2 regions of the Mesorhizobium sp. M1182 genome follow, and region 2 is predicted to be linked to the other one. Evidence: riboswitches for the same ligand, from Rfam matches in the RefSeq annotation. Region 2 holds a riboswitch; the other holds the start of a gene.
The links. Region 2 has a riboswitch for S-adenosylmethionine ahead of metX (homoserine O-acetyltransferase MetX). Riboswitches for the same ligand answer to the same signal wherever they lie in the genome.
Positions count from the first base shown of each region.

Region 1 (7,328 bases), on a different contig from region 2:
TAGTGCCCGACCATGATGCCGGATGGCGTCGAGAGCGGGCATCCAGACGTATACTGATAGCTGTCGCCGGGGTTGAGTCCGGGTTGCTCGCCGACGACCCCGGGGCCGCGCACTTCCTCGACCTTGCCGGTGCCGTCGGTAATGTGCCAGTAGCGCGACAGAAGCTGCACGAACTCATCCGACTGATTGTCGATGGTCACCTGATATCCCCAGACATAGCGGTTTTGCGGCGGGTCGGAGTGATCCTCCAGATAGAACGGCCTGACCTGCACTTCGATGTTGCGGGTGACGGCACTGTACATAAACTGCTCCAAAGCAATGTAGATGGAACTTTCGACGCTCAGCGCAGTTTGATCAACGATGCGCGTCATCTCCTTGCCCGACTCGAGCGCAGGTGCCGAAAAACAATGTCATTTAAGTGACACATGACAATGATGGTGTGCAGGCTTGTGCCGGGCGACTCAGCGTTCTGTCGAATTGTTGAAAACGGCCGTCATGCGGCCGGCACTTCTGGAGTGACCAGATCTCGATGGAACCGACATTCGCAGCCGCCCTCCTTTCCATAGCCCTCCTTCTTTCAAATCTCGCCAGCATCCTGTTAGCTTCGCTGAAGCTGAAGCGACCAGCCAGGATCGCACCGCCCGCCAACGCGCCGCCGGTATCGATCGTCATCCCGGCACGCGGCGTCGAGCCGTTTGCCGAAGAGACGCTGGAGCGCGCCTTCTCACTCGACTGGCCGCGCTACGAACTCATCTTCTGTGTCGCCCATGCCGACGACCCGGTGGTCAAGCCGATCACCGCAGCAATGGCGCGCTTTCCAGCTATTCGCGCCCGCCTTCTAGTCGGTGACGACCGCATCAGCGGCAATCCAAAACTCAACAATTGCGTGAAGGGTTGGGAGGCGGGGCGTTATCGCTGGGTCATCCTTGCCGATTCCAATGTGCTTATGCCGAGCGACTACGTCCAGCAGCTGATGGCGGCATGGCGGCACGACACCGGCCTCGTCTGCTCGACGCCGATCGGCTCGCGGCCGGACGGCTTCTGGGGGGAGGTCGAATGCGCCTTTCTCAACACGCTGCAGGCACGCTGGCAGTACGCCGGAGAGGCGCTCGGCCTCGGCTTCGCGCAGGGCAAGAGCATGTTGTGGAACAAGCCGATGCTCGACGCCAATGGCGGCATCCGCGCGCTTGCCGCCGAGATCGCCGAGGACGCGGCCGCGACCAAGCTGGTCAACGGGCTCGGACTGCGGGTCAATCTTGTCGCCTCGCCCTTCGAACAGCCGCTCGGCCGGCGCACGCTTGGCGAGATCTGGTCGCGGCAGGCGCGCTGGGCGCGGCTGCGCCGCGTCACCTTCGCGCTGTTCTTCGCCCCCGAGATCCTGATCGGCGCGGCGCCGCCGCTGGTGTTTGCGCTGATCGCGGCGGCTGACGCCGGCGTCAGCCTGCCGGCAACCGCCATCGCCGTGCTGGTCGCGGCCTACCTGCCGGAATGCGCCTTGGCCTCGGCCAAGGGATGGCACCTGTCGCCGCGCACGATCCCGGCGATGATGGCGCGAGACCTGATGCTTCCCGCCATTTGGGCGCGCGGATGGCTGAGCGGCGCCGTCGACTGGCGCGGCAACGTGATGACTATCCAGACAAAGACCGTCGCGGAGCTGGAAGAGACCCCGTCCGGCGCCTGATCGGGCGCGTTCCCGCTCGCCTCTGTTCGGCCAGCCCTTATCCGGCAACTCTCAGTGCCTGCTCGATGTCTTCGAGCAGGTCGTCGGCGTCCTCAAGGCCAACTGACAGCCTGAGCGTTCCCGGTCCGATGCCGAGCTCGGCGCGGGCCTCATCGGTCAAGTTCTTGTGCGTCGTCGTCGCCGGATGGGTGATCAGGCTCTTGGCGTCGCCGAGATTGTTGGAAATGAGCACGACGTCGAGTGCGTTCTGGAAGGCAAAGGCCGCCTGCTTGCCGCCCTTCACATCCATGCAGATCAGCGTCGAGCCACCCGACATCTGCCTCTTGACCACGGCCGCTTGCGGGTGGTCGGCACGGCCGGGATAGATGACACGGGCGATTTGCGGGCGCTCGGCCAGGAAATCCGCGATGCGGCCGGCACTTTCCGTCTGCTGGCGTACGCGTAGCGGCAGCGTCTCCAGGCCTTTCAGCAGCGTCCAGGCATTGAAGGGCGAGAGGCTTGGGCCGGTGTGGCGGAAATAGTCATGCAGGTTCTCGTCGATCCATTTCTTGTCCGACAGAACGATGCCGCCAAGACAGCGCCCCTGGCCGTCAATATGCTTCGTGGCCGAATAGACGACGATGTGGGCGCCGAGCTGCAGGGGTTTCTGCTGCAAGGGCGTGGCGAACACATTGTCGACGATCAGCCTGGCGCCGATCGCATTGGCAAGTGCCGCGACGGCGGCAATGTCGATCACTTCCAGCGTAGGATTGGTCGGGCTTTCCAGGAAGAACAGTTTGGTGTTTGGCTTGACCGCCTTTTCCCAATTGGCGATGTCGGTGCCGTCGACCAGCGTTGCCTCAATGCCGTATTTCGGCGCCAGCGTCTCGACCACCCAGCGGCAGGAGCCGAACAGCGCGCGCGCCGCCACGATATGGTCGCCCGCCTTGGCGCTGCACAGCAGTGCTGCCGTCACCGCCGCCATGCCGGATGCCGTGGCGCGCGCGTCTTCGGCTCCTTCCAGCGCGCACATGCGTTTTTCAAACATGTCGACCGTCGGATTGGCATAGCGCGAATAGATGAAGCCCGGCTCCTCGCCCTTGAAGCGGGCCTCCGCCGCTTGCGCCGTCTCGTAGACATAGCCTTGGGTGAGATACATCGCCTCGGAGGTCTCGCCGAAGCCGGAACGCAGCGTTCCGGCATGCACGAGTGCGGTCTGAGGCTTCCAGTCGCGCTTCTTGGTCATCATTCCATCCAAACACCAAAATTGGTCCAAACAACAAAAAACCGGTCGCGAAAGTCGCAACCGGTCCATATGGCCTTGCGGCCCGACGGTCCTTTAGCGACTTGTTTAACGTGGCTGCAAGCCGACCGGCCAAATCACCACGGGATAACGAGCTTTAGACCCGCGCCACGCTTGCGTCAATTGCCGGCATGATTAAGAGGGTTGTACCAAGCAGGTGCCAAACGCGTCCACGGTCGGACCTGCGACAGAACAAGACCTCGCCCGGCGTTCGAACGGAGCCAGACCCTTGCGGCAGACAGGCATTCTTCCCGATCAGGATATTTCCGCGCTGTTCCAGACGGGCGCGCTGAAATCGCCGCGCACGCTCGATGCCGATCAGATCCAGCCGGCCAGCCTTGACCTCAGGCTCGGCGACAAGGCCTGGCGGGTGCGTGCTTCCTTCTTGCCCGGCCCGGACCACAGGGTTGTCGACAAGCTCGACCGGCTGAAGCTGCACGAGATCAACCTCGCCGAAGGTGCCGTGCTGGAAACCGGCTGCGTCTACATCGTGCCGCTGCTCGAGAGCCTGGCGCTGCCCGCCCATATTTCCGCCTCCGCCAACCCGAAAAGCTCGACCGGACGGCTCGATATCTTCACCCGGGTAATGACCGACCGTGGCCACGAGTTCGACAAGATCGCCGCCGGCTATGAAGGCCCGCTCTATCTGGAGGTCAGCCCGCGCACTTTCCCGATTGTCGTGCGGACCGGCTCGCGGCTGTCGCAGGTCAGGTTCCGCACCGGCAATGCGCTCTTGTCGGAAAACGAGCTGCACGAGTTGCACCACGCCGAAATGTTGGTCGCCACCGAACCACCCAACATCTCAGGCGGCGGCATCGCGCTGTCGATCGACCTCGACGGCGACAAGGATGGGCTTGTCGGCTATCGCGGCAAGCACCACACCGGCCTGGTCGACGTCGACAAGCGCGCCGCGCAGGATGTCGTCGATTTCTGGGAGCCGCTCTACAAGAGCGGTGCCGGCGAGCTGGTGCTCGATCCGGACGAATTCTATATTCTGGTGTCGCGCGAGGCGGTGCATGTGCCGCCGCTCTACGCGGCCGAAATGACGCCCTTCGATCCGCTGGTCGGCGAGTTCCGCGTCCATTATGCCGGTTTCTTCGACCCGGGTTTCGGCCATTCGGCGTCGGGCGGCACCGGCAGCCGGGCGGTGCTCGAGGTACGCAGCCACGAAGTGCCGTTCATCCTCGACCACGGCCAGATCGTCGGACGGCTGGTCTACGAGCACATGCTGAAACGGCCGCAGGCGCTCTACGGCACTGATCTCGGCTCGAATTATCAGGCACAGGGCCTGAAACTGTCCAAGCATTTCCGCGCCGCCCGCTGAGCTTGTTCGCAATTCCGTCAGCCGCGAAACAGATATTCTTTCGCGGCGCCAAGGCAGCCATGAAACTGACCGATAAAGAGCAGTTCTCGCACTGCCAATCGCTTCTTCCCCCAAAATCCTCTGGTTTGCTTCTCGTCGTCAAGTGAGGCGCTTGAGCTGGACTGCAAGGGGAACAACTGCTTGTCGATACATCCCAGCACATGGGCTCTGGCGGAGTCGACACCGCAGGCTCTGCCATTGTCGTTCAGTCTGTCAGCGCGGAGTGCGGACGTCATGCGATCCGCGTTGCGCATCAGAAAGCTCACTTGCGATTTCGAATAGCCGGTGGCCAGAAGCCGGTTAGTCATCAACATCCGGGCCTCGCGATAGGATTTTGCGCTGCATTGTCCGGCGCTGTAAGCCGCTGGGGAGAAATAGGCGAGGAACAGGACTAAACTTACGAACACAGTGCCAATCCGCAGGCCGTTCATTTCTCGCCCCTGAATTATGTCACCAGTTTACAACGCCTTCACCACCACCTTCACCGGCTGCTCGATTTCAAGCGGGTTGCGCAAAGGCAGGCCGAAATCCTGCGCCTCGATTTCGAATACGTCGCCGGCCTCGGTCCTGATGCCGTCGGCGAAGGACAGCGTCGCCGTGCCGAACATGTGCACATGCACGTCGCCCGGCTGGCGGAAGGCCGAGTATTTGAAGTGGTGATGCTCGAGATTGCCAATGGTGTGCGACATGTTCGCCTCGCCCGACAGGAACGGCTTTTCCCAAAGCAGCTTGCCGTCGCGCAGGATGCGTGAAGCGCCGCGGATATCGGACGGCAGATCGCCGATCAGGATCTCCGGCCCGAACGAAGCGTTGCGCAGCTTGGAATGGGCAAGGAAGAGATAGTTCACACGCTCGGTGACATGGTCGGAAAACTCGTTAGACAGCGTGAAGCCGACGCGGAACGGGGCGCCGTCGTCGCCGATCACATAGATACCGGCGATTTCCGGCTCCTCGCCGGCATCCTGGGCGAAGGCCGGCGACATAAGCGCCGCCCCGGGCGCCACCGCCATGGTGCCGTTGCCCTTGTAGAACCATTCCGGCTGCACGCCGATCTGGCCCTTCGCCGGCTTGCCGCCCTCAAGCCCCATGCGGAACATCTTCATGGAATCGGTCAGCTGTTCCTCGCCGTCCGTGCTGAGCTTCTTGTGCATGGAATCGCGGGTCGCGGCGGAGCCGAGATGCGTCAGCCCGGTGCCGGTGAGATGGAGATGCGCCGGATCGGGATGGTTGATCGGCGACAGCAGCCGGCCCTTCTTGTAGGCAGCGTCGAGGTCGACGGTTTCGCCGAAGCCCTTGCGCTCGATCAGGGCGACAAGCCCGCTGCCGGTACGCGCGGCTTCCATCGCCAGCGAATAGACGCTGCGGGCGCCGTTGATGACGCGGGTCTTGCCGCCGTTGCGGGCAACGACGCGGATCGTCTCGGCGTCGTCGAGGATTTGTGAGATCAGCATGGTAACCCTCTCTGAATTGTGGGCTGGCCTGCCCTTTCTCGGCAAACCCTACCCTGCGCGGCCCGGACCCTGTCCGCGCCTCGGTTGAAATTCTTCGTCCGGATTGCGCTCGCGGATCAGGTCCCTCGGGGGACTTCTTTGCGCCGCCCGGCAACGTGCGATGTGACCCGTATGCCTCCTGGTTGCCTCTCAAGCCTTGTTCTTGTTGTAGACGTCGAAGACGACGGCGCCGAGCAGCACCAGGCCTTTGACCACCTGCTGCCAATCGACATTGACGCCCATGATCGACATGCCGTTGTTCATGACGCCCATGATGAAGCCGCCGACCACCGCGCCGATCACCTGGCCGACGCCGCCCATCGCCGAAGCGCCACCGATGAACACCGCGGCGATGACGTCGAGCTCGCTGCCGAGGCCGGCCGCCGGCACAGCCTGCCCCAGGCGCGCTGCGATAATCAGGCCGCCGAGTGCCGACAGCACGCCCATATTGATGAACACCATCAACGTCAGCCGTTCGGTCTTGATGCCCGATAGCTGGGCTGCCTTGGCATTGCCGCCCATCGCATAGATGCGACGGCCGATCGTCATGCGTTTGGTAACGAAGACGAACAACGCGATCAGCACGCCCATCACCATGAGAACGATGGGGAGGCCCCTATAGGTGGCGAATTGGTAGACGAGAAACAGCGCCAGCGCGCTGATCACCAGGGTCTTGACGACGAACAGCGAGAAGGGCTCGGCTTCGTAGCCATGCTTCTCGCGGGTGCGCCGTGCCCTGAGCCCGAAATAGGCATAGGCGAGCACGGCGACGAGGCCGATCACGATCGTCGTCAGGTGCAGCGTCAGGCCGCTGCCGACAATGGTTTTGCCGGCGGCGTTCACGGTTGGCGGTATCAGCGTCAATGGGCCGATCAGGTCCGGAATGAAGCCGGAACTGAGCGCCTTGAAGCCGACGGGAAGCGGCCCTACCGAAGACCCGCCACCCAGCAGCGCCTGGCAGATGCCGCGGAAGATCAGCATGCCCGCCAGCGTGACGATAAAGCTCGGTATTCGGTGATAGGCAATCCAGTAGCCTTGTGCCGCGCCGATCGCACCACCGACGATCAGGCAGATGATCGACACCACCAGCGGATTGCTCAATGGGCCAAGCGGCCAGATGACCATCATCATCGCCGCCAGCGCGCCGATGAAGCCGGCGACGGAGCCGACGCTGAGATCGATGTGGCCCGAAACGATCACCAGAAGCATGCCCAGCGCCATCACGATGATGAAGCTGTTCTGCTGCACGAGATTGCTGAGGTTCACCGGCTTGAACAGCGTTCCGGACGTGGTGAACTGGAAGAACACCATGATTGCGATCAACGCCAGCACCAACCCGTATTCGCGCAGGTTGGTGACCAGCGCCGAGACGGCAATGCGAGGTCCCTGTTGTAGATCCTGGGCAACGCCGGTCTGCGGCCCGGGAGCGCTTTCGGTGCTCATGATGCTTTTCCTTCTCCGCGGACGATGGCGCGCATTATCTTTTCCTGGCTGGCGTCGCTTGCCGCCATT
Region 1 covers NZ_JAMYMD010000012.1:63,278-70,605, reverse strand. The annotation lists gene apaG (Co2+/Mg2+ efflux facilitator ApaG/CorD) at 1-302, opposite strand, end outside; gene NKH33_RS16665 (ceramide glucosyltransferase) at 530-1,681, shown strand; gene NKH33_RS16660 (O-succinylhomoserine sulfhydrylase) at 1,719-2,909, opposite strand; SAM riboswitch at 2,980-3,057, opposite strand; gene NKH33_RS16655 (2'-deoxycytidine 5'-triphosphate deaminase) at 3,193-4,287, shown strand; gene NKH33_RS16650 (hypothetical protein) at 4,305-4,757, opposite strand; gene araD1 (AraD1 family protein) at 4,785-5,777, opposite strand; gene mmsB (multiple monosaccharide ABC transporter permease) at 5,967-7,259, opposite strand; gene mmsA (multiple monosaccharide ABC transporter ATP-binding protein) at 7,256-7,328, opposite strand, start outside.
Region 1: linked by a shared signal. The riboswitch ahead of NKH33_RS16660 (O-succinylhomoserine sulfhydrylase) and the one ahead of metX (homoserine O-acetyltransferase MetX) in region 2 are both predicted to bind S-adenosylmethionine.

Region 2 (7,328 bases):
AAGCCGTTCATCAATCGCGTGCAGAACGTGTGTTCCAATCCGGCATCCGGGACGTTCATGAGCGCGGCGAGGTTTGCCCTTTCAACCTTGCCGAACCGCATCTTGAATTTGGTCATGCACCGCTGGATCGCCTGCCGTTTCAGCGCCGGGCTGCCGCTCAACGCGACTTGTCCATTCTGGAAATCGGTCTTCGACGTCGTGCATCCGGAAATCAAAGTGGCCGACATCAAAGCTGTTGCTAATACTAACGTCTTCATTGCTTCCCCCAAACCAACCCGTTTGAGACCTGTTAAAGCAACAAAGAATGCCGGGCAACTTCATTGGATTGAAAATTGAAAATATGGTTTCTTGCGCAGGTCTGAGGTTCGTTGCTTCTGCCTGTCAAACCTATCGTTTCAGCAGGAATACCGCTTGCTGGCCGAAAAAGTTCCAGAACCACCAAGGCATGGAGAAGCCGATCCGCTGGCCGTTGGCGTCGAGCGCGGTTGCCTTTTCCACCGTCGCGCCAAGCTCGTCGCACAGATTGACGAAGTCGCGAATGGTGCAGAAATGGATGTTGGGCGTGTCGTACCAGGAATAGGGCAGGTCCTTGGTCACCGGCATGCGGCCGTTGAAGAGCAGCGAAAGGCGCACCCGCCAGTGGCCGAAATTCGGGAATGAGACGATGGCGCGGTTGCCGATCCGGAGCAGTTCGTCGAGCACCAGCTTCGGATTGCGGGTCGCCTGCAAGGTCTGCGACAGAACGACGAAGTCGAAACCCTTGTCGGGATAGAATTGGAGATCCTTGTCGGCATCGCCTTGAATAACCGACAGGCCGCGCGCCACGCATTCGTTGACGCCGCGCTGCGACAGTTCCAGCCCGCGGCCATCGACCTTCTTGGTCTCCTGCAGCAATTCGAGCAGCAGGCCGTCGCCGGAACCGACGTCCAGCACCCGCGACTGCGGCGGGATGAGATCGGCGACGACTTCGAGGTCGACGCGCTGGGCGCGGTTGACGCTCATGCCTTCGGCTCCTGCCTGGCGCATGATCCTGATCCGAACGGTCCGCAACTTTTCGGGGTCATGCGCCGAGCCCTCTCGCCCGCGCGGCCGAGGCGATGAAGCCCTTGATGGCGGCGAACAGTTCCGGTTCGTCGAGCAGGAAGGCGTCGTGGCCGCGGTCGGTCTCGATCTCGACGAACGATACCGAGGCGCCGGCTGCGTTCAGCGCGTGCACGACCGAGCGGCTCTCCTCGGTCGGGAACAGCCAATCGCTGGTGAACGAAACCAGGCAGAAGCGCGTCTTGGTGCCGGCGAAGGCATCGGCCAGCCGGCCGCCATGGTCGGCGGCGAGATCGAAATAATCCATCGCCCGCGTCATGTAGAGATAGGAGTTGGCATCGAAGCGATCGACGAAGGTCATGCCCTGATGGCGCAGATAGCTCTCGATCTGGAAGTCGGCATCGAAGCCGAAGGTAAGCGCTTCGCGGTCCTGCAGGTTGCGGCCGAACTTGCGGTGCAGCGCTGCTTCCGACAGATAGGTGATGTGGGCGGCCATGCGCGCCACCGCCAGCCCCTTTTCCGGCCGCTTGCCATGCTCGAAATATTTGCCGCCATGCCAGTCCGGGTCGGCCATCACTGCCTGCCTGCCGACCTCGTGGAAAGCGATGTTCTGCGAGGAATGGCGGGCACCGGTGGCGATCGGCAGCGCCGAGAAGACGCGCTCCGGATAGCTGGAGGCCCATTGCAGCACCTGCATGCCGCCCATCGAGCCGCCAAGCACGCTGAACAGCTGTTCGATGCCGAAATGCTCGACCAGCATCAGCTGCGCCCGCACCATGTCGCGGATGGTGATGATCGGCAGGTCGAGCCCGTAGGGCTTGGCGGTGGCGGGATTGGTCGAGGCGGGGCCGGTGGAGCCGAGACAGCCGCCGATGACGTTTGACGAGATGACGAAGAAACGGTCGGTATCGATGATCTTGCCGGGACCGATCAGCACTTCCCACCAGCCCGGCTTGCCGGTCACCGGATTGGTGTTGGCGACATGCTGGTCGCCGGTCAGCGCATGGCAGACGAGGATGGCGTTGGAGCGCGCGTCGTTGAGCGTGCCATAGGTCTGGTAGGCAATCTGGAACGGCGACAGCAGCGTGCCGGCGTCGAGCTTGAGCGGCTTGTCGGCGCCGAAACGCAACACCGGGCTCGACGGCTGGTCGGCCTCGTTGTTGGTTTTTCGCGCGCGCAAAGCGACCATCACATCTCCTTGCCCGGCCTTCAGTTGTCCACCGGTCTGGGCAACAAAAAACCGGCCATGCCTTCGCAAAGCCGGTTACAAGATGCAAACGGCCCTTTAGCAAGTTGTTTAACGTGGCTGCAAGCCGACCGGCCAAATCACCACGGAACTGTAGCCGTTCTTCTATGACTCGCGCATGGCTTCGTCAACGGCAAGTTCTTGATCCCGAATTGCCGGCCCTCGACATTCCGGGCCACGGCTTGTATTTCCGCTGCGGCTTCCGGATGGAGGCACTCTCGACGGATTTCATGAAATGAGTCAGACACCGGATCAGACACGTCCAAAGCCCCGCGCCGGCATCATGGACATCGAAGCCTATGTGCCCGGCAAGAGCGCGGCGCCTGAAGGTGTCGCCAAGGTCCATAAATTGTCGGCGAACGAGAACCCGCTCGGCCCTTCGCCAAAGGCGATAGAGGCCGCGCGCGCGGTCGCCGACAAGCTCGCGGTCTATCCCGACGGCAGCGCCATGCGCCTGAGGGAAGCGATCGCCGAGGTGCACGGGCTCAACCCGGCGAACATCGTCTGCTCCAACGGCTCCGACGAGATTCTGGGCCTGCTGGCGCAGACCTACCTCGCGCCCGGCGACGAAGCCATCATCACCGAACACGGCTTCATGGTCTACAAGATCTACATACAGTCGGCCGGTGCCGTCCCGGTGACGGTCAAGGAGACCGATGAACGCGCCGATATCGATGCGATCCTCGCCGCGGTGACGCCGGCTACCCGGATCATCTTCCTTGCCAATCCAAACAATCCAACCGGCACCTACTTGCCGTTCCAGGAGGTGCGCCGCCTGCATGCCGGCCTGCCGCGAAACGTGCTTCTGGTGCTGGATGCAGCTTACGCCGAATATGTCCGGCGCAACGATTATGAAGCCGGCGTCGAGTTGGTGGGCAGCGCGGAAAACGTGGTCATGACCCGCACTTTCTCCAAATTGGGCCTGGGCGGGGCGCGGATCGGCTGGATGTATGCGCCAATGCACGTCATCGACGCGATCAACCGCGTGCGGGGACCCTTCAACGTCAATGCGACGGCAATCGAGGCCGGCATCGCGGCGATCCGCGACCGTGCCCACATCGAACGCAGCGTCGCGCACAACGAGACCTGGCTGGCCTGGCTGAGCGAGCAATTAAGCGGGCTCGGGCTGCGGGTGACACCGAGCGTCGGCAATTTCATCCTCATCCACTTTCCCGAGGACAAAAAGCATTCGGCGGCGGCCGCCGACGACTACCTCAGTGCGCGCGGCTACATATTGCGGCGCGTTTCCGGGTACGGTTTTCCCAACGCGCTGCGCATGAGCATCGGCACCGAAGAGGCCAATCGCGGCGTTGTCGCAGCACTCGCGACATTCCTGAAAAGCTAGAACACCATGACATCACCGATGTTCGAAAAAATCGCGCTGGTCGGCATCGGCCTGATCGGCTCGTCGCTGGCCCGCGTCATCCGCCGCGAGGGGCTCGCCGGCCAAATCGCGATTTCGACGCGCAGCGAAGCGACGCTGGCACGGGCGAGCCAACTCGGCCTTGGCGACACCTATACGACGGATGCGAAAGAGGCGGTTCGCGATGCTGATCTGGTTATCGTTTCGGTGCCGGTCGGTTCTTCCGGTACGGTCGCCGCGGAGATCGCGCCGGCGCTGAAGAAGGGCGCCATCCTCACCGATGTCGGCTCGACCAAGGCGTCGGTGATCGCGCAGATGCAGCCGCACGTGCCTGATGGCGTGCACTTCATCCCCGGCCATCCTTTGGCCGGCACCGAAAAATCGGGACCGGACGCCGGTTTTGCCGAACTGTTCGAGAACCGCTGGTGCATTTTCACGCCGCTGCCCGGCACCGATCCCGCAGCACTGGAAAAGCTCTCGGAATTCTGGCGCCGCTGCGGCTCCAACATCGACACGATGGACCCGCAGCATCACGACATGACGCTGGCCATCGTTTCGCACCTGCCGCATATTATCGCTTACAACATCGTCGGTACCGCCGACGATCTGGAGTCGGTGACCAAGTCCGAGGTCATCAAATACTCGGCTTCCGGCTTTCGCGACTTCACCCGTCTCGCGGCGTCCGACCCGACCATGTGGCGCGACGTCTGCCTGCACAACAAGGACGCCATTCTCGAAATGCTGGCGCGGTTTTCCGAGGATCTGTCCTCGCTGCAGCGGGCGATCCGCTGGGGCGACGGCGAAAAACTGTTCGACCTGTTCACCCGCACCCGCGCCGTCCGCCGCTCGATCATCGAGGCCGGCCAGGATATCGACGTACCGGATTTCGGCCGCCAGGCAGTCGAACACCCGCCGAAGGGATAAGCCGCGGCAGGCCGATCGCAGGCCAGCCTGGCTTAGAGCGGTTCATCGTTTCACAGAAACGCCGAACGGCTCTATCTCTTTGTTTTGCGCAATTCCGGACGGAAAACCGTTTCACACTTTTCCTGGAATTGCTCTAGTCGAGCGGCTTGATCTTGCCGAGCGGGATGAAGCCGAGCGAGGCCTTGCCCCTGACGATCTTGAGCGGCATCGACGGCTGGTTGCCGAGGAGCGCCAGTCCGGCAAAGCCGGTCTGGATCTCTTTCTTCTGCTCGGGGATGGCGGTGGCGAGGATTGCCGCCACGGCCTTTGGATCATTGAGCCTGATCGTCAGGTCGGCATTTATGAGACCGTCGTCATCGACCGACAGCGGTCCGGAAACGGTGATGCGCGCAGTTCCGGACGACAGATCGAGCTCGTGGATTTCGGCCGCCTGGCCGCGCAGGCTCTTCGGATTTGCCTTGATCAGTGTCACGCCGTTTTTCAGCGTGACGTCGCCGCTGCCGTCGAGCGGCGGCAAGACGCGCCCGCCGATGGCCGCTGCGTCGATTTCAAGATCGGTGAAATTGCCGGCAGAGTCGATGTCCGGGCCGTTTGGGCGCAATTGTCCGGTGGCGGTTCCGGCGCTGAACAGCGAGACGGGATCGGTGTCGTCTGCCGGATCGGTCTGGCCGGACAGGCCTTCTGCCTGCAGCGAGAGGCGTCTCGGCAGCGGCCAGGACAGCTTCATGTCGGCCCGCAGATCATCCCAGTCGATCCAGAGCGGGGTCATGCCGGGAACAGAGGTCCTGAGCGGCCCCCTGAGCTCGGCGGCAGGCGACAGAAGGCGGGTGATCTGCGTGGCGGCGTTGATCTTGCCTGTCGATGCCGCGACGTTGCGGCTGTCGTCCTCGTAAGCCAGGCTGTCGCAGGAAACGGTGAAGCTGAAGGGATAGCCGCTGACCGCGAGATTGGCGCAGTCGGCCTTGATGCCTTTGTCGTCGAGATCGGCGACCGCCTTTTTGGTGGCGCTCTCGACCAGGTCCGCCAGGTAGAACCAGCCCGCGCTGTAGATGCCGAACAGCACGAGGATGAAAGCGGCAAGCCACAACAGGCGGCGACGTTGGCTGGGCGGCGGGCGCTCGTCACTTGACGTCATGCTGCGGCTTTCGTTAACGCGGGGTGGCACGGGCGGGCTGTCGCTTGCGGCACCAACAGGTAGACGGACTGAAACACCACCGGTGAGGTGGTCGTCACAATCAGGCTTGGCGATATGGGCGATTTTTGGGTTTTTGGCTACGGCTCACTGATCTGGCGACCGGGATTCGCACATGTCGAGACGCGGCGCGCCCGCCTGCATGGCTACCGCCGTTCGCTCTGCGTCTATTCTTTCGTGCATCGCGGCACGCGCGAACGGCCGGGCCTGGTGCTCGGCCTCGACCGCGGCGGCTCCTGCATCGGGCTGGCGTTCCGGGTTCCAGGCGAGCTGCGCAACGAGGTCATTACCTATCTGCGCGAACGCGAGCTGGTCACCAACGTCTATCTCGAACGTGTGCTCAGCGTTCGCCTCGACAAGGGTGAAACGGATGGGGGCAAGACGGTCGACGCCGTCGCCTATGTCGTGGACCGCAGCCATGAGCAATATGCCGGTGCGCTCGACCCGGCCGAGGCGGCGGCCGTCGTTCGCGGCGCCGTCGGCCAATCGGGGAGGAATGAGGATTACGTGCTCAGCACGCTGGAGCACCTCGAAGCACTGGGTATAAGCGACCACTGGCTGGAAGACGTGACGAGACGGATCGCGACGTAGCGCCTTTTGTCGTTACCATGATGTTTTCGGTGTCGTGACGCGGGCTACATCCTGAAAATCTGTTTTCCAAGATCGGCGCGATCCAGACTGTTTGCCACGGCAAGCTTGAACTCGGTCAGCGGGTGGAGACCGCCGACAGGAACGTGGAAGCCGGGCTGGCCGAAGGTGTCGATAATCTCGCATAGGACAGGCCGGTCGGCTTCGGCAGGCGGCGAAAAGAAGTAGCGATAGATATTCGCCCTGATTTCGACGCCGCTCAGCAACACGTCGAAATTGTGCAGTTCGAAGCGCTCGGCACTCATTCCGCCATTGATCACCATCTGCCCGCCGAGCGCCAGGGTGCGGATCAATTCGCCGCTGACAGGTCCGCCGACATTGTCGATAATCCCATTCAATCCGGCGCCGCCGGTGATATCCATCACCGCTTCCCGGATACTTGCCTTCAAGTCCGAAAGGTCAAGAATGGCGGCGGCGCCAAGCGTCTTCAGATCGAAGCTTTGGTGCGAGCGCCGCACAAGCGCGATGACGTTGATGCCGCGTCGTTGGGCGAACTGCATCACCATTGTCGAAATCGACGAATAGCCGGCCGTGACAGCCAGCCACTGGCCAGGCCGCACACGGGAATCCACCAGCAGATCCCACGCGGTAATGGGGTTCACCATCTGCCCGGCGCGTTCGACAGGATAGCCGGCAGGCAACGGGATCAGCCATTCGGCGGGAATGGCGGCGTACTCGGCCCAGCTGCCATAATAGCTGAACGCGACAAGCATCCCCGGTTCCAACCCGACGTTCGCGCCAACGGCTTCGACGATGCCGGCGCCATGGTTTCCGGCGATCTGCCGGGGAAAATGCGGCTTCTTCGGTTCGGGATAGAGGTTCTGGATAAACAGGAAGTCGCCCGGATTGATCGAGGCCGAGACCATCCTGACCAGCACCTCGCCGTCGCTGATCCGTGGCATCGGCAGGTCATC
Region 2 covers NZ_JAMYMD010000003.1:72,430-79,757, reverse strand. The annotation lists gene NKH33_RS05215 (hypothetical protein) at 1-116, opposite strand, end outside; gene NKH33_RS05210 (hypothetical protein) at 115-336, shown strand; gene metW (methionine biosynthesis protein MetW) at 388-1,002, opposite strand; gene metX (homoserine O-acetyltransferase MetX) at 1,061-2,230, opposite strand; SAM riboswitch at 2,307-2,384, opposite strand; gene hisC (histidinol-phosphate transaminase) at 2,523-3,632, shown strand; gene NKH33_RS05190 (prephenate/arogenate dehydrogenase family protein) at 3,639-4,574, shown strand; gene NKH33_RS05185 (DUF2125 domain-containing protein) at 4,708-5,709, opposite strand; gene NKH33_RS05180 (gamma-glutamylcyclotransferase) at 5,824-6,357, shown strand; gene NKH33_RS05175 (quinone oxidoreductase family protein) at 6,402-7,328, opposite strand, start outside.